One region of the Streptomyces sp. NPDC127177 genome, then DNA from elsewhere that is predicted to be linked to it. Evidence: riboswitches for the same ligand, from Rfam matches in the RefSeq annotation. Region 1 holds a riboswitch; each other region holds the start of a gene.
The links. A riboswitch is a leader RNA that binds a small molecule or an ion and turns the genes downstream of it on or off. The one in region 1 is predicted to bind S-adenosylmethionine.

Region 1 (5,817 bases):
TCGTCGTCTCGTCCTTGGTGATGACGACCTTGCGGGCGCGGCCGAGCAGGTCGAGACCGGCGTTCTCCAGCTTGAGGCCGACCTCCTCGGAGATGACGGTGCCACCGGTGAGGATGGCGATGTCGCCGAGCATGGCCTTGCGGCGGTCACCGAAGCCGGGCGCCTTGACGGCGACGGACTTGAAGGTGCCACGGATCTTGTTGACGACCAGGGTCGACAGGGCCTCGCCCTCGACGTCCTCGGCGATGATCAGCAGCGGCTTGCCGGACTGCATGACCTTCTCGAGCAGCGGAAGGAGGTCCTTCACGTTGCTGATCTTCGAGTTCACGATCAGGATGTACGGGTCGTCGAGGGACGACTCCATGCGCTCCATGTCCGTGGCGAAGTACGCCGAGATGTAGCCCTTGTCGAAGCGCATACCCTCGGTGAGCTCCAGCTCCAGACCGAAGGTCTGGGACTCCTCGACGGTGATGACGCCTTCCTTGCCGACCTTGTCCATGGCCTCGGCGATGAGCTCGCCGATCTGGGTGTCGGCGGCGGAGATGGAGGCCGTCGAAGCGATCTGCTCCTTGGTCTCCACGTCCTTGGCCTGCTCCAGGAGGGCGGCGGAGACGGCCTCGACGGCCTTCTCGATGCCCCGCTTGAGAGCCATCGGGTTCGCACCCGCGGCCACGTTGCGCAGGCCCTCGCGGACGAGCGCCTGAGCGAGAACGGTGGCGGTGGTCGTACCGTCGCCGGCGACGTCGTCCGTCTTCTTGGCGACCTCCTTGACCAGCTCCGCACCGATCTTCTCGTACGGGTCCTCCAGCTCGATCTCCTTGGCGATGGAAACACCATCGTTGGTGATCGTGGGGGCGCCCCACTTCTTCTCAAGGACGACGTTGCGGCCCTTGGGGCCGAGGGTGACCTTGACGGCGTCGGCGAGCTGGTTCATGCCGCGCTCAAGACCGCGCCGGGCCTCCTCGTCGAACGCGATGATCTTGGCCATATGAAGTGGTCCTCCCGGACAGGGGTGGATTTCTCCGGACCGAGTGGCGCCCGCGACGGACGGCCTGCCGCCCGCCGGTTCCTTGCCCCGACGGACCTGCGGGCCTCACCGGCCCGGTCCAAGTTTCTGTCACTCTCACCTGGAGAGTGCTAACGCCAATGATTAGCACTCGACCCCCTTGAGTGCAAGCGCCGAAGGCACGTCGGGCAGGGGCGCACAGACGCACGTGAGGCCCGTACCCCGGTGGGAGGTACGGGCCTCACGTGCGTGAGTAGTGTCGTTGGCCGACCGCGCCGAGCTCAGCCGACGGCGAGCTTGACCATGTCCGCCTGCGGCCCCTTCTGGCCCTGCGAGATTTCGAATTCAACTCGCTGACCCTCTTCGAGGGTGCGGTATCCGTCCATCTGGATCGCGCTGTAGTGGACGAAAACATCCGCACCACCGTCGACCGCGATGAAGCCGTACCCCTTCTCCGCGTTGAACCACTTGACGGTGCCCTGAGCCATGCCTAACTCCCCTATTACTGGCCCTTGCACAGGACCGCACTTCGCGGGCCCTGGGTCAGAACTCACCCTCCGACAGGCGAGGGTGCGTGCGCCGGAACGCGTCGACCGCGGCCGAATGTATCTGCCCAACTGCCCTCTGCAACAGGTCAATCGGACGAGAATTCCAGGCAGCACGGAGCGCCCGAATATGAGGAATTCGTGAGGATCCTGGGCAAGTCGGGCCAGGCAAAGGCGACTTATGGCGCAAGAGGATCAGGTACTTTGGCTGCATCTTGTCGTGGCCAGGCGCATTCTCATATGCGGTTGGCACGGGCAGCGGAGGGGACTTCCCACACTCTACCGCGCTCAACCATGCAGAATTGCCCCCTCCGCTTGTGAAGCGGAGGGGGCAATCACGGTGACGCGGATGCGGTCAGCCGCCCGCGACGGCCGGGATGATCGAGATGCCGGCGCCGTCCGGGGTGACCGCTTCCAGGCCGCCCTCGAAGCGCACGTCGTCGTCGTTGACGTACACGTTCACGAAGCGGCGCAGCTTGCCCTGGTCGTCCAGGACGCGGGCGGCGATCCCCGGGTGGTCCTTCTCCAGGGACTCGATGACCTGGGAGAGGGTCGCGCCCTCGGCCGGGACCTCGGCCTGGCCTCCCGTGTAGGTGCGGAGGATGGTGGGGATACGGACCTTGACGCTCATGGTGGGTGCCCTTCCTGGAGTCTCGGGTGGGTCGGCTCGGTGGGTCAGCTGGTGCCGAGGCCGGCGGCGCGGAAGGCGTCCAGGCTCGGACGGATCGTCGCCGTCGCCTGCGAGGTGGCGGCCACCGCGTCCAGCGTCTTGAGGCCGTCACCGGTGTTCAGGACGACGGTGGTGAGCGACGGGTCCAGCAGACCGGCCTCGATCAGCTTCTTCGTCACACCGACCGTCACCCCGCCCGCGGTCTCGGCGAAGATGCCCTCGGTGCGCGCCAGCAGCTTGATCGCGTCGACGACCTGCTCGTCGTTGACGTCCTCGACGGCGCCACCGGTGCGGCGGGCGATGTCCAGCACGTACGGGCCGTCGGCCGGGTTGCCGATCGCCAGGGACTTGGCGATGGTGTCCGGCTTCTGCGGGCGCACGACGTCGTGGCCGGCCTTGAAGGCGGTGGAGACCGGCGAGCAGCCCTCGGCCTGGGCGCCGAAGATCCGGTACGGCTTGTCCTCGACCAGGCCGAGCTTGATCAGCTCCTGGAGGCCCTTGTCGATCTTCGTGAGCTGCGAGCCGGACGCGATCGGGATGACGATCTGGTCGGGCAGCCGCCAGCCGAGCTGCTCGCAGATCTCGTACGCGAGCGTCTTGGAACCCTCGCCGTAGTACGGGCGCAGGTTGACGTTGACGAAGCCCCAGCCCTCGCCGAGCGGGTCGCCGATGAGCTCCGAGCAGAAGCGGTTGACGTCGTCGTAGTTGCCCTCGATGCCGACCAGCTCACCGCCGTACACCGCGGCCATGACGACCTTGCCCTGCTCCAGGTCGTGCGGGATGAACACGCAGGACCGCAGTCCGGCACGGGCGGCGGCGGCGCCGACCGCTCCGGCCAGGTTGCCGGTGGAGGAGCAGGAGAGCGTGGTGAAACCGAAGGCGCGGGCGGCCTCGACGGCGATCGCGACGACGCGGTCCTTGAAGGAGTGCGTCGGGTTGCCGGAGTCGTCCTTGACGTACAGACCGCCGGTGACGCCCAGCTCACGGGCGAGGTTGTCGGCCTTGACCAGCTTGGTGAAGCCGGGGTTGATGTTGGGCTTGTCCGCGACATCGGAGGGGACCGGCAGCAGCGGCGCGTAGCGCCAGATGTTGTTGGGTCCGGCCTCGATGCGCTTCCTCAGCTCGTCCGGGGAGCCGCTCGGCAGGTCGTACGCCACTTCGAGCGGCCCGAAACAGGTCGCGCAGGCGAAGAGGGGGCCGAGCTCGAAACGCTCTCCGCACTCGCGGCAGGAAAGTGCCGCGGCGGGACCGAGGTCCACAGAAGCATCGGTGTGTGCTGCAACAGTCTGAACAGCCATGATGGCGAGGCCCTTTCTCCTCATCTTCCTCGTGACGCATTTCGCCACAAGACGGAATTGGCACCTTCCCCACCTGACCTCGCGGTCGGCGGGAGGGTTGCCGGGACTTCAACGGGCCGTTCCCTCTGTCCCTCTGGATGAGCGCTGTGGCACTGGACCATCGATCCAGGCGTTTATCGGCGGACGGACCCCGGCATGCGACGGCCATCTGCGTTGTTCAAGACTGTAACCGAAGCACCGGACTGTTGAGATAGCCGTCCGAACCGCGAGATGGATCACATACAGGGAGTATCGACCGTGCTGGAAGAGGTCGAACGCTGGCTGACCAGGCGTTCCTGGTCGGTCGCCGACCGTCCGCTGGACCGGCTCCTGGCCACCAGGAGTGACCCCCAGAGCGGGAACGGGAGCGTGAGCGTCGTGCTGCCCGCACTCAACGAGGCGGCGACGGTCGGCGACATCGTCGCGACGATCCGGCGTGAGCTGATGGAGAAGGTCCGGCTGGTCGACGAACTCGTGGTGATCGACTCCGGCTCCACGGACGCCACCGCCGAGGTCGCGCGCCGCGCGGGGGCCCGGGTGATCCACCGGGACGCGATCCTGCCCCGCGTCCCGGCCGTCCCCGGCAAGGGCGAGGTGCTGTGGCGCTCACTCCTGGTGACCGGCGGGGACATCGTCTGCTTCATCGACGCGGACCTCAAGGACTTCTCGGCCGACTTCGTCTCCGGGATCGTCGGCCCGCTGCTGACCGACCCCTCGGTCCAGTTCGTCAAGGCGATGTACGACCGTCCCCTCGGGGACACCGCGGGCCAGGGCGGCCGGGTCACCGAACTGGTGGCACGTCCGCTGCTCAATCTGCACTGGCCGCAGCTGGCGGGCTTCGTCCAGCCGCTGGGCGGCGAGTACGCCGTGCGCCGCTCACTGCTGGAACGGCTGCCGTTCCCGGTCGGCTACGGAGTGGAGCTGGGGCTGCTCGTCGACGCCCTGCACACGGTCGGCCTGGACGCGCTCGGCCAGGTCGACGTCGGGGTGCGCAAACACCGCCACCAGGACGGCCAGGCGCTCGGCCGGATGGCGGCGGCCATCTACCGGACCGCCCAGCTGCGGCTCTCCCGGGGGCATCTGGTCCGCCCCGCGCTCACCCAGTTCGAGCGCGGCGAGCACGGTTTCGTCCCGCACACCTACCCGGTGGACACCGAGGAGCGGCCGCCCATGCGCGAGATCGCCGAGTACGTCTCGCGCCGCGCGGCCTGAGACGGAGCGCGGCCGTACGCACGTTTGGGCGGTTCGTGATCGGGCTAGATTCCGCAACATGGTCTCCGAGCACGCCCCTCAGTCCGCCACCGCCCAGGTACTCGTCGCGTCCAACCGCGGTCCGGTCTCGTACACGCTGGGTGAGGACGGCTCGCTCGACGCGAAACGGGGCGGTGGCGGGCTCGTCTCCGGGCTCAGCGCGGTCGACGACAAGGTGTGGGTCTGCGCCGCCCTGGGAGACGGCGACCGCGAGGCGGTGCGGCGCGGGGTCGGCGAACCGGGCGTGCGGATGCTCGACATCGACGCGGAGGTGCACGCCGACGCGTACAACGGCATCGCCAACTCGGTGCTCTGGTTCGTCCACCACCTGCTCTACCAGACCCCCGTGGAGCCCGTCTTCGACGCGGAGTTCCGCCGTCAGTGGGCCTCCTTCGAGACCTACAACCGGGCCTTCGCCGAAGCGCTCGCCGAGGAGGCGGGCGAGGGTGCGGCGGTCCTGGTGCAGGACTACCACCTGGCGCTGGTGCCCGGCATGCTCCGCGAACTCCGGCCCGATCTGCGGATCGGCCACTTCTCGCACACCCCGTGGGCGCCCGTCGACTACTTCCGGATGCTCCCCGACGACATCGCCGAGCAACTGCTGCACGGCATCCTCGGCGCCGACCGGGCGGCCTTCCTGACCCGCCGGTGGGCGGACGCGTTCATCGGCTGCTGCACGGAGATCCTCGGCGGCACCGGCCGCACCCGCATCGGTGTGCACGGGCTCGGCGCCGACGCGGACTTCCTGACCCGCCGCGCGCACGAGGCGGACGTCGACGAGCGCATGGCGGCCCTGCGGGAGCAGGTGGGCCCCGGCCGGCGGACGATCGTGCGGGTGGACCGCACCGAGCTGTCCAAGAACATCGTCCGCGGGATGCTCGCCTACCGCGCCCTGCTCGACGGGCGGCCCGAGTGGCGCGGGCGCGTCGTCCACATCGCGTTCGCCTACCCCTCACGGCAGGACCTCGCGGTGTACCGGGAGTACACGGCCGAGGTGCAGCGCGTCGC
Region 2 (5,817 bases), on a different contig from region 1:
CCGGCAGCTTGCGGATGTCCGCGTCCGGCACCGCGAGCCGCAGTCCGGGGAACCGGGCGAAGAGGGCGGGCAGGGCTATCCCCGCCTCGACCCGGGAGAGCGCCGCTCCGGGGCAGATGTGCGGTCCGTGGCCGAAGGTCATGTGCCGGATGGGGGTGGTGCGGGTGATGTCGAAGGCGTCCGCGTCGGCGCCGTGCTGCTCGACGTCACGGCCGATCGCCCGGTAGGAGATGACCACGCCCTCGCCCTTGGCGATGACGTCGTCCCCCACCTGGATGTCCTCGGTGGCGAACCGCATCAGCAGATGGGTGGTCGGGGTGTCCCACCGCAGCGTCTCCTCGATCACGGTCTCCCAGGAGACCTCCCCGTCCAGCACCAGCCGCAACTGCTCGGGGTGGGCCAGCAGGGCCCGTACGGCGTTGAGGATGAGCCCGATGGTGGTCTCGTGCCCCGCCGCGACCATCGCCTTGAGGTTGCCCACCACCTCCTCCTCGGTGAGCGGCTCGCCGCCCTCGTCGGCCAGGATGAGGGCGGAGGTCAGATCGTCGGTGGGCCGTGCGGTCTTCTCGCGCACGAGCCCGGCGTAGAACACGTCCAACTCGGCGAGCAGTGCCAGCCGTTCGTCCTGCGGGGTGAGCATCGAGAAGAACGCCTTGTACTGCTTGGTCAGCATGGCGTTCTCGGCGGGGTCCACGCCCATCAGCATGCCGACGACCCGCATCGGCAGGGGCTGCGCGAAGACCGACTTCAGGTCGACGACGCCCCCGTCCCGACCGCCTTCGGCGAGGGCGTCCAGCAGCTCCTCGGTGAACTCCTCGATGTCGGGCCTGATCGCCTCCAGCCGCCGGGGCGTCAGCGCCTGGGAGGTCTTGGTGCGCAGCCGCCGGTGCTCGGCACCGTCCACGGTGAACATGGACCGTCCGGCGTCGACCATGCCGATGAGCGGCCATGCGTGCGTCACCTCGCCGCTCCGCCACAGCCCCCACGCGTCGAGGTCCTTCACCAGCCTTGGGTCCACCAGGAGTTGGCGGGCGTCCGCGTGCCGGGTGATGGTCCAGGCGGGCACGCCGAGCAGTTCGATCCGCGCGAGCCGGCCGGCCTCGCGCAGCCTCGCCGTCTCCCCGTCCAGGTCCTGGACCATGGGGTCGATGACGACGGTCCCGGCGTCCGGGGCGGCTGCGTGCGCGGCGGCGTGAGGGCAGTTCACGAGAGGTCTCCTGTCGTGCGAACGGGGGTGAACCGAACGGGGAGCGCGGTGGTCCCCCGCAGAAACGCTGACGGCCGCCGTACGAGGTCCGCGACGGCGACCCGTAGCTCCAGATCGGGCAGCCGGTCGAGCAGCACCTCGATTCCGGTACGGGCGATGATCTCGGCGATCTCCTGGGCGGGGAACGGGCACCGGTACTCACCGTGGCTGAAGGCGAGATGTGCGCCGTTGCCGCCTTGTTCGGAGGCGCCGCGGCCTGACAGGTTCTGCCGGATCAGGGGATCGGTGTTGGCGGCTCCGAGCCCGAGCAGCAACATGTCGCCCGCCTCGATCCGCTGTCCGCCGAGCCGGGTGTCCCGGGTGGCCCAGCGTCCGGCGAGGATCTGCGTCGGCCCGTCCTCCCAGAGCACCTCGTTCATGGCCTCGGCCACACTTCGCCGCCCGCCGGCCATCGAGTCGGCGAACTCGTCCTCGGTGAGCATCAGCCGGAGCGAGTTGCTGATCCAGTCGGCGGTGGTGAGGTGCCCGGCGGCCGTGATGGCCATCAGGTCGAGCATGTACTCCTCGTCGGTGAAGGCCTCGGGGAAGTCGAGCATCCGGGAGGTCACGTCGTCCCCGGGCTCGTCCCGCTTGGCGGCGACCAACCGCCGCATGTGCTCGCCGAATCGCAGATGGGCTTCCTGCGCCCCCGGGCCCCCGTCGGCCAGGTCCTTCAACACCCGTGCGATGTCGGCGCCTTCGTCGTCGGGGAACCCGACAAGCCGTGCGAGGACAAGCACCGGGAGGGGTTCGCAGAAGTCGGCGACGAGGTCCGCCGCGCCGCGGCTGCACACGGAGTCGATCAGCCGGTCGGCCAACTGCTCGCAGTGGCTGCGGATCTCGAACGGGTCGGCCCCTTCGAGTGCGGGTCCCACCATCCTCGCGTGACGGCGGTGCTCCTCACCCGCGCTGAAGTAGATGGACGGCAGGGGCCGTCCGACCATGGGGAGCAGGGGCCAGTCATCGGGGATGTGTTCCCACTGGTTCCACAGGCCGACATCGCGGGGGAACAGCTCGCCGTCGCTGGTGACCTGGTGCAGTTCGCGGTACCCGATGACCAGCCAGGCGGGGAAGCCGCCGGGCAGCTCCACGGGGACGACCGGCCCGTGGTCGCGCCGCATCGCGCGGTAGACGGCTCGCGGCTCGGTCTGGAACGAGGGGCCGCCGAGCGGCACGGCACCCGCATGGGCGGGACACGCCGGCGGGGTCGAGGAGGGCGCGGGCTCTGCTGAGGGTGGGCGCGTCATCATCCTGACTTCTGTGGCGGAGGCTTCACGCGTCACGATCATGCGATCAACGCATGTTCACTATAAGGATTTTATGTGACGCCACATCGGTCAATGCCGATCAAAGCTGCAAGCCGAGCAGAAGCCATCCGGTACAACTCCCGGACAACTCGGCATAATTGACAATCGACCACCAACAGAGCACGGCTACTCGCGGCGCCTCACCTCCCGGCCGTCATCTCCCTACGACAGCCCGGCAGCGGGGAGACCGCACAACTCCCCACCGTCGAGAGCGACGTTGACAAGGCCGGCCACCCGGCTGTCGCCGTCCACGAGCTTCAGCGCATGCCACCGGGGCAGCCAGTACACGCGTCCGCGATGGGCCGCGAGCGTTTCGCGCAGCGCGTCCGGAGTGTGGGTCCAGACCGTGGGGAGGACACCCGCGTAGTCGAAGGCGGCGCGTAGTCCGACCCATCCGTCGTCCCCGACGTCGCCCGCGGTCAACAGGATCTCGACGGCCTGCCCCTGCTCCTGGCTGCACTTCTTGGCGTGGATCCAGTGCATCCGATGGCCCGGGGCGTAACGGTCGCAACCGTCACTCCGGACGGAGCCGCTCTCGGTGAGGTGACGCAGCATGGTGAGTCCCGCCTTCCGGGGCAATGGACCCCGAGCGCTCTGCACCGCGGTCCGCTGTTCCCCGCACCTCGCGCACGGGGCAGGTCGTCACCCGGAGCACCCGCAGCGGAGCGGGGTGCCGTCCAGCCAGCCGGGGCTGCGCGCTGGAACTCATGACCCGACGAAAACGATAACGCACCGGCGTACACGCACCGCCGGGCACCACCGCACGGCCGACGGACGGTCAGGGGTACACGGGGGCCGGCCCCCGTGTACCCCTTCCACCGCACCGCACCACCCGTACGGCCAACAGCTCAGCCGGTGACGAGGCCCGGGTCGCTGGTGCCGGCCGCACCCGTCTCGACATGCCCGGCGAACCGGCGGAGGAACGTCTCGTCCGCGTCGGAGACCACTGTGATGTCGTACCAGTGATTGCTGCCGCGCAGGTCAACGGCGTGATTCACGGTCGCCCCCGCACGCACCGCCACGGTCTCCGCCCCTCCCCCATAGGCATCCGCACCGCGCACCGTTAGTTGTACGGTCCCGTCGGCGGTGTTGGTGAGGGTCAGTTCGAGCCCGCCGCTCGCCGCGTCATGACGTACCGTCACCTCCGGTCCCGTGGCCTTGCCGGACCCCCTGAAGGCGCGCAGGAATCCGTTCGGGCCGTGCACGGTGAGGTCGGTCACTTCCTTGGAGTACGCCGTGTTCCAGCTGTCGGAGACCGACTTCCCGGCCTCGGTCGTGTAGGTCCACGGCCCGTCGGTGCGATTGGCGGACGTCACCAGGAACTGCGCCCCGGCCGCGTCGCCGCCGCTGAAGGTGAGCTGGTACTTCCCGGTGGACGGGTCGGCCGCCCCGTCCACGAGGGGCGCGTACCGCAGCGGCCGGGTGGGCCGCCCGCCCGCCTCCTGCTTCGGCACACTGCCGGAGACCGGCGGTACCGGTACGTAGTCGGGGTGCCGGTCGGCGTCCGGGGGCGCGTACCCGTCGGTGGAGGGCAGCGAGGCGGGCGCGGTGTCCGTACGGCTGAAGTCGAAGGCCGAGGTCAGATCGCCGCATACGGCGCGCCGCCAGGGCGAGATGTTGGGCTCGTGCACGCCGAAGCGCTCCTCCATGAACCGGATGACGGAGGTGTGGTCGAAGACCTCCGAACACGAGTACCCGCCGGTGCTCCACGGGGACACGACGGTCATGGGCACGCGCTGACCGAGCCCGTACGGCCCGGCCGCGTAGCTGAGGTCGCCGGGGAAGTGGTCGGCGGAGGTGTCCACCGTGGACAGCCCCTGCGCGGCCCCGGACGGGACGAACGGCGGCACGACGTGGTCGAAGAAGCCGTCGTTCTCGTCGTAGGTGATGAAGAGGGCGGTCCGGCCCCACACCTCGGGGTTGGAGGTCAGCGCGTCCAGCACCTGCGAGATGTACCAGGCACCGTAGTTGGCGGGCCAGTTCGGATGCTCGCTGTACGCCTCGGGAGACACCACCCAGGAGATCTTGGGGAGCGTCCCGGCCCGGACGTCCGCCTTCAGATCGTCGAGGAGCCCGTCCCCGCTCTTGACGTCGGTGCCGGTGCGCGCCTTCTCGAAGAGCGGGTCGCCGGGCTTGGCATTCCGGTAACTGTTGAAGTAGAGCAGGGAGTTGTCGCCGTACGTCCCCCGGTAGGCATCGTCGATCCATCCCCAGGAACCGTCGGCGTCGAGCCCGTCACCGATGTCCTGGTAGACCTTCCACGACACCCCGGCCTTCTCCAGCCGCTCGGGGTAGGTGGTCCAGCCGTACCCGGCCTCGGCGTTCCCGAGCACGGGGCCACCACCGGACCCGTCGTTGCCCGTGTACCCGCTCCACAGGTAGTAGCGGTTCGGGTCGGTCGAGCCGAGGAACGAGCAGTGGTACGCGTCGCAGACGGTGAAGGCGTCGGCGAGTGCGTAGTGGAACGGGATGTCCTCACGGGTGAGGTGGGCCATGGTCGTCGCCGTCTTGGCGGGCACCCACTGGTCGTAGGCCCCCTTGTTCAGCGCCCGGTGCCCACCGGCCCAGTCGTGGTTCAGGTCCTGGAGGAACTGCAGCCCGAGATCATCGGCCGGCGGCCGGAACGGCAGCACCTCCTTGCCGAGCCCGTCCTTCTGGTGCCAGACCGGCTTCCCGCTGGGCAGCGTGACCGGACGCGGGTCACCGAAGCCTCGTACGCCCTTCATGGTCCCGAAGTAGTGATCGAAGGAACGATTCTCCTGCATCAGTACGACGATGTGCTCGACGTCCTGGATCGTGCCCGTACGACCCTTCGCGGGAAGCGACGCGGCACGGGCGATACTGCCCGACAGCGCGGAGAAGGCGACCGTGCCTCCCGCGAGTTGCAGGAGACGGCGACGGTTCAGTTCTGCCATGGGTGAGGGCCTCTGCGGGGTGAGGAGACGTGGGGGCGAAAGCGACTGGAGTGTTCCAGAATCGGCCTGCTCTATGGAAGACCCTTGCAGTGTGCACACGGTGGCGTCCGGCCGAACAAACAGCGACGAAACGGGTGGCCGCGGCGGGGTGGCGGCACCGTGGGGGCGCGGTGGGGGCCGGATTGCCGGAGACGGGCAGACCCGTGGCCACAGGGCTGCCGACTCCTGTTCTTGCCGATTCGACCCGCCACCGAGCACGCTGCACGGGGCGGGCGCGAGCGGGCTTCACAGAGGCAGGCACGAGCACGCTGCGCAGCAAGCCGGCTGGCTCGCTCGCTCGCTGGCCGAC
Region 3 (5,817 bases), on a different contig from region 1:
GCCTGCGGGACAAGGGCAACACGGTGCTCGTCGTGGAGCACAAGCCGGAGACCATCGCGATCGCCGACCACGTCGTCGACCTCGGTCCCGGCGCCGGCGTGGCTGGCGGCACCGTCTGCTTCGAGGGAACGGTCGACGGGCTGCGGTCAGCGGGCACGGTCACCGGACGCCACTTCGACGACCGGGCCGCCCTCAAGGAGTCGCTGCGCGAGCCCACCGGCACGCTGGAGATCCGCGGCGCGGAGGAGAACAACCTGCGCGGCGTCGACGTCGACATCCCGCTCGGGGTCCTGGCCGTCGTCACCGGCGTCGCCGGTTCCGGAAAGAGCTCGCTGATCCACGGCTCGGTCTCGGGCCTGGACGGCGTCGTGCCGATCGACCAGAGCGCGATCCGTGGCTCACGACGGAGCAACCCCGCGACGTACACCGGACTGCTCGACCCGGTCCGCAAGGCGTTCGCCAAGGCCAACGATGTGAAGCCGGCGCTGTTCAGCGCGAACTCCGACGGCGCCTGCCCCGGTTGCAACGGCGCGGGTGTCGTCTACACCGACCTCGCGATGATGGCGGGCGTCGCCACCGTCTGCGAGGAGTGCGAGGGGAAGCGGTTCCAGGCCTCGGTGCTCGAATACCGCCTCGGTGGCCGCGACATCAGCGAGGTGCTCGCGATGTCGGTGACGGAGGCCGAGGAGTTCTTCGGCGGCGGCGAGGCGCACACCCCGGCCGCGCACCGCGTCCTCGGCAGACTCTCCGAGGTCGGGCTCGGCTACCTCAGCCTCGGCCAGCCGCTCACCACACTCTCCGGCGGTGAGCGGCAACGGCTGAAGCTGGCCACGCACATGGGGGAGAAGGGCGGCGTCTACGTGCTCGACGAGCCGACCACCGGACTCCACCCGGCCGATGTCGAGCAGTTGCTCGGCCTGCTCGACCGGCTCGTGGACTCGGGTAAGTCGGTCATCGTGATCGAGCACCACCAGGCGGTCATGGCGCACGCCGACTGGATCATCGACCTGGGCCCCGGCGCCGGCCACGACGGCGGCAGGCTCGTCTTCGAGGGCACCCCAGCCGACCTCGTCGCCGACCGCTCCACCCTCACCGGCGAGCACCTCGCCGCCTACGTCGGCGCCTGACCGGAAGCCGTGACGGTCGCCACGTCGTTGCTGTCGGGGAAGGCGGGGTGGCCGCCGAGGCGGCGCACGTAGTCCCCGAGCCGGGGGTGTGTGGCGAGGACGGCCGGCCCGAGATGGACGAGCGCCACCCACAGGTCCACATCCGCAGCCGTCAGCTCCTCACCCAGCACATAGGGCCGCGGGGCGAGGTACTGATCCACCAGGTCGAGCGCCGCCGATCGCTCCGAGGGCTCGGCGGACGGGGTGACGTGCTGGTCCAGCAGGTCACGGAGGGCTTCGATGTCCGCGGCGAGCTCCGGCGGACGCAGCGTGGAGGGGCAGGCCTCGTCGTGCCCGGAGAGCAGGCCGGCCAGGTCCCTGAGGATGTCGGGGGTGTGGTTGCTGACGATCCGTCCGCTCCACCGGTCGCACAGCGCGGGCGCGGTCAGCGGCCCGTCGTAGTGGTGCATGGTGGCCTCGTACGCGCTGCGCAGCGAGGCGAAGGCTTCGGGCGTCTCGGCGGGGTGTCCCAGCCGTGTGGTGGCGACCGAGTCCTGGAGACCGAGCAGGCCGAGGGTGATCGAGATACGCAGCGAGCGCGGACAACTCGCCGACAGGAAAAGCTCGTAGCGGTGCGGAGCCGGATAGAAGCCACCGGCCAGACCGACGCCGATCCGGCTGTGGATGGGGGAGGACGGTACGGCCGCCGGCGGACGCGGATGTGCGGCGCGTGGGCTCGGTCCGGGTGAAATCGAGCCGCATGTGATCGAGTTGGCTGTGCTGGAACCGCGCGAAGCTGTCTCGGGCATGACTCTCCCTTTGGGGATCCCTGTGGGAACGAGGAAGCCACCGCCGCCTTGTGGGCATGGGCGGCCGGGTGGGGAACGACTGCGCTTTCGCACCGGTCCGGATCACGATCGGACGGACCTGTACGCGTCCGGGTCTGCCGGGCTAGTAAGCGCTGGAGACACGCAGCAGATCGATGTGCAGGCGCCTCGTCAAGCCGTTCCTGGACAAATCCCACCGGTCCCGACTCCGGGGCTCGCGAGACGCGAGACCACGCTTGCCCCGCCGCGCCGGCGGGACCCGGTCGTCACCCGGGGCACCCCGTCGCGGTGGAAGGGTTGCCTGCCAGCGGGCCGGGGCCGATGACCTCGTGAGCAGGAAGGATCCCGCGCAGGGGGCGCTGACAATCGTGACCGTCCATGCCAGTTTCGGTGCGCCGCGTGACGCCGTCAAGAAGGCCGTACGGGCCGTCTCGCCTGGTGGTCACCGGCGTTGACATTCCTTTCGGTGCATGCCTAACTTGCGGCGCAGAACGGCGCCGGGGATTCGCTGAACGCCCTGGCCCGCCGCCCGGCGGTGGGGTGCCCCAGGTGAGGACCGGACCTGACGACGTTCGGTGAGCGCGAGGCCCCGCGGGGCGGAATGGTGACGGTGAGGGCGATGAACGCAGCTGAGGGGATGGCTGCCTGGCGGTCCCGCGGCCGCGTCCTGCTCTGCGCGAACCGCTCCGTCGACCTGCAGCGCGTCAACAGCGCTCTGTGTACCGCCGCTTGTCGCGCGCTCTGTCAAGGCTGACCGGCCTTCTGAGCTTCTGACGTCCACCGCTTTCGCGGTGTGTCCTCTCCCCGCCCGGCCCCCGTCCCGTGCTGTGCGCCGCGTCCCGCCGAGTCATGTCCGACCGGTGCGGCGCCGCTGCCGTCAGCGGTCCGGGCTGTCCGTATCCGCTGGAGCCCTCCGTGAGTGAATCCCCAGGCGTCGCTGTGTCCTCCGGCTCGGCGCCGCCCACCGAGGCGGCCCCCCGCCCCGCTCCACCTGCCGAGCCGAAGCCCCTGGCCGCGCAGCGGGTCCGCCCGCTGCTGCGTCCCGGCCGCTGGATCGTCACGGCCGTCGTACTCGTACTGGCCGCCCAGATCCTCCATGGCCTGGTGACCAACCCCTTCTACCAGTGGGACCGGTTCCAATACTGGTTCCTGCGCCCCACCATTCTCGACGGACTGCTCATCACCCTCGAAGTCGCCGTGTACAGCGCCGCGTTGGGACTCCTCGGCGGTGTGCTGCTGGCCCTGGCGAGGCTCTCCCCGAGCCCGGTGCTGCGCGCGGTCAGCTGGCTCTACACCTGGCTCTTCCGATCGGTGCCGCTGATCGTCGTCCTGCTGTTCCTCTACAACTTCAGCGCGCTCTACCGGACGCTGAGCGTCGGTGTGCCGTTCGGCCCCGCGTTCTTCAGCTTCGACGAGTCGCGCCTGGCCACCGACATGGTCGTCGCCGTCATCGGCCTCAGCCTGAACGAGGCGGCATACGCCTCCGAGGTGGTGCGCGGCGGCATCCTCTCGGTGGACCAGGGCCAGCACGAGGCGGCCTCCGCCCTCGGACTCCCGAAGCGGTACCAGTTCGCGAAGATCGTCTTTCCGCAGGCGCTGCGCTCCATCACCCCGAACTACGTCAACCAGCTGATCGGCCTGATCAAGGGCACCTCGCTGGTGTTCTACGTCTCGCTGCTCGACCTGTTCGGCTCCGTACAGAGCATGGGCAGCACCTACCCCGGCGACATCGTGCCGCTGCTGCTGGTCGCAACCGCCTGGTACCTGATCCTCACCAGCGTGGTGTCCGTCATCCAGTTCTACGTCGAGCGGCACTACTCGCGGGGCGCGCTGCGGACCCTGCCCCCGACCCCGTTGCAGAAGCTGCGGACCGGCCTCGGCGATCTGCGGGCCCGGGTCCGGAAGGAGACGGCGATATGAGCGCCAAGGCGACCGGGACGGCGGAGTCGACCGAATCGGCTGTGACGACAGGGGAGACGGACGCGACGCCGGCGGCGGACGCGGCCGGGACGCCAGTGGTGCGTCCCGCGGCTGTCGAGGTGCACGACGTGCACAAGTGGTACGGCTCCCAACGCGTCCTGGACGGCGTGGCGCTGACCGTGCGGCCAGGGGAGGTCACGGTCGTCCTCGGTCCGTCCGGCTCCGGCAAGTCCACCCTCCTGCGGGTGATCAACCACCTGGAGAAGCCCGAGATCGGCCACGTCAGCCTGAACGGCGAGCTGATCGGCGTACGCAGGCAGCGCGGCCGTCTCAAGGAGCTGAGCGAGCGCGCGATCCTGGCGCAGCGCAGCCGGATCGGCTTCGTCTTCCAGAACTTCAACCTCTTCCCGCACCTGACCGTCCTGGACAACGTGGCCGCGGCTCCCGTGGCGACGGGGAAGCTGACCAAACCCGAGGCACGGGAGCTGGCCCGCGGCCTGCTCGCCCGGGTGGGGCTCGCGGACCGGGCGGACACCTACCCGCGTCAGCTCTCCGGCGGGCAGCAGCAGCGTGTGGCCATCGCCCGCGCCCTGGCCCTGCGGCCCGGCGTGATCCTCTTCGACGAGCCGACCTCCGCGCTCGACCCCGAACTGGTCGGCGAGGTGCTGGCCGTGATCAAGGATCTGGCCGGCAGCGGAACCACCCTCCTGGTCGTCACGCACGAGATCGGCTTCGCCCGCGAGGTCGCCGACCGCGTCGTCTTCATGGACGGCGGCCGGATCGTCGAACAGGGCCCGCCCGAGCAGGTACTGGACCACCCGCGGCACGAGCGGACCAGGGACTTCCTGAGCAAGGTGCTCTGACCCCGGCCCTGCGGCTCCGTGGCACGAACCCCGGCGGCTCCGTGGCACGGCCCCTGGCCGCTCCGTGGCACGACCCCGGCGGCTCCTTCTGAAGCCGCCGGGCCCAGCCCCCTCCATCTTCCCCGCACACCCTCACCGCACCCGACAAGGACAGCCACCATGCGCACCCTCATCCTCCGCAGCGGACGCCGCAGCGCACTCCGTCGCGGTATCGCCGCCTCCGCCGCCATCGCCTCGCTCGCCACCGGGCTCGCCGCGTGCGGTGGTGACGGCGACGCCGCGGCCAGGACCGACAGCGCACCGTCCGGAACGGTCGCGGTCGGCCGGCTCTCCAACGGCGCAGCCAAGCCGACCGACATCAAGGTGTCCGAGGTGAAGTCGATCAGCGCCGAGCTGCCCAAGTCGGTTGCCGGCAGCGGCAAGCTGGTGATCGGCGTGGGTGCGCTTCCCGCCGGGTTCGCGCCCCTCGCGTACGTCGGTGAGGACCAGAAGACCCTCACCGGCGCGGAACCCGACCTCGGCCGACTGGTCGCGGCCGTCCTCGGACTGGAGCCCGAGCTGAAGAACTCGACCTGGGAGAACATGTTCGTCGGCGTCGACAGCGGCAAGGTCGATGTGGCCATCGCGAACGTCACCGACACCGAGGAACGCAAGAAGAAGTACGAGTTCGCCTCGTACCGGCAGGACAACCTCGCCTTCGAGGCGCTGAAGAAGAGCACCTGGAACTTCGATGGCGACTACCGGAACCTGGCCGGCCGGACCGTCGCCGTCAGCGCCGGCACCAACCAGGAGAGGATCCTGCTGGAGTGGAAGGCGAAGCTGGCGAAGGCGGGCAAGAAGCTCACCGTCAAGTACTACCGGGACAACAACGCCACGGCCCTCGCCCTGTCCAGCGGGAAGATCGACCTCTCGTTCGGCCCCAACCCCGGTATCTCGTACCACATCACCCAGACCGCGAAGACCCCCAACCCGACGCGTAACGCCGGCAAGTTCTCCGGCGCGGGGGAGACGCTCCAGGGGCTGATCGCGGCCACCGCGAAGAAGGACAGCGGACTGGCGAAGCCCCTCGCCGACGCGATCAACCACCTGATCAAGAACGGG

Region 2: another riboswitch for S-adenosylmethionine. It lies ahead of ACFVJX_RS25620 (hypothetical protein); the one in region 1 lies ahead of thrC (threonine synthase).
Region 3: another riboswitch for S-adenosylmethionine. It lies ahead of ACFVJX_RS04825 (glutathione S-transferase C-terminal domain-containing protein); the one in region 1 lies ahead of thrC (threonine synthase).

Annotation. Positions count from the first base shown of each region.
Region 1 covers NZ_JBHXUW010000007.1:31,732-37,548, reverse strand. The annotation lists gene groL (chaperonin GroEL) at 1-988, opposite strand, end outside; gene ACFVJX_RS07170 (cold-shock protein) at 1,288-1,494, opposite strand; gene ACFVJX_RS07165 (MoaD/ThiS family protein) at 1,907-2,182, opposite strand; gene thrC (threonine synthase) at 2,227-3,519, opposite strand; SAM riboswitch class I at 3,537-3,663, opposite strand; gene ACFVJX_RS07155 (glucosyl-3-phosphoglycerate synthase) at 3,817-4,770, shown strand; gene ACFVJX_RS07150 (trehalose-6-phosphate synthase) at 4,829-5,817, shown strand, end outside.
Region 2 covers NZ_JBHXUW010000045.1:36,006-41,822, reverse strand. The annotation lists gene ACFVJX_RS25630 (cytochrome P450) at 1-1,207, opposite strand, end outside; gene ACFVJX_RS25625 (cytochrome P450) at 1,204-2,493, opposite strand; gene ACFVJX_RS25620 (hypothetical protein) at 2,716-3,108, opposite strand; SAM riboswitch class IV at 3,157-3,266, opposite strand; gene ACFVJX_RS25615 (phosphocholine-specific phospholipase C) at 3,402-5,468, opposite strand.
Region 3 covers NZ_JBHXUW010000004.1:72,811-78,627, forward strand. The annotation lists gene ACFVJX_RS04820 (ATP-binding cassette domain-containing protein) at 1-1,127, shown strand, start outside; gene ACFVJX_RS04825 (glutathione S-transferase C-terminal domain-containing protein) at 1,112-1,915, opposite strand; SAM riboswitch class IV at 2,161-2,268, opposite strand; gene ACFVJX_RS04830 (amino acid ABC transporter permease) at 2,849-3,853, shown strand; gene ACFVJX_RS04835 (amino acid ABC transporter ATP-binding protein) at 3,952-4,716, shown strand; gene ACFVJX_RS04840 (transporter substrate-binding domain-containing protein) at 4,876-5,817, shown strand, end outside.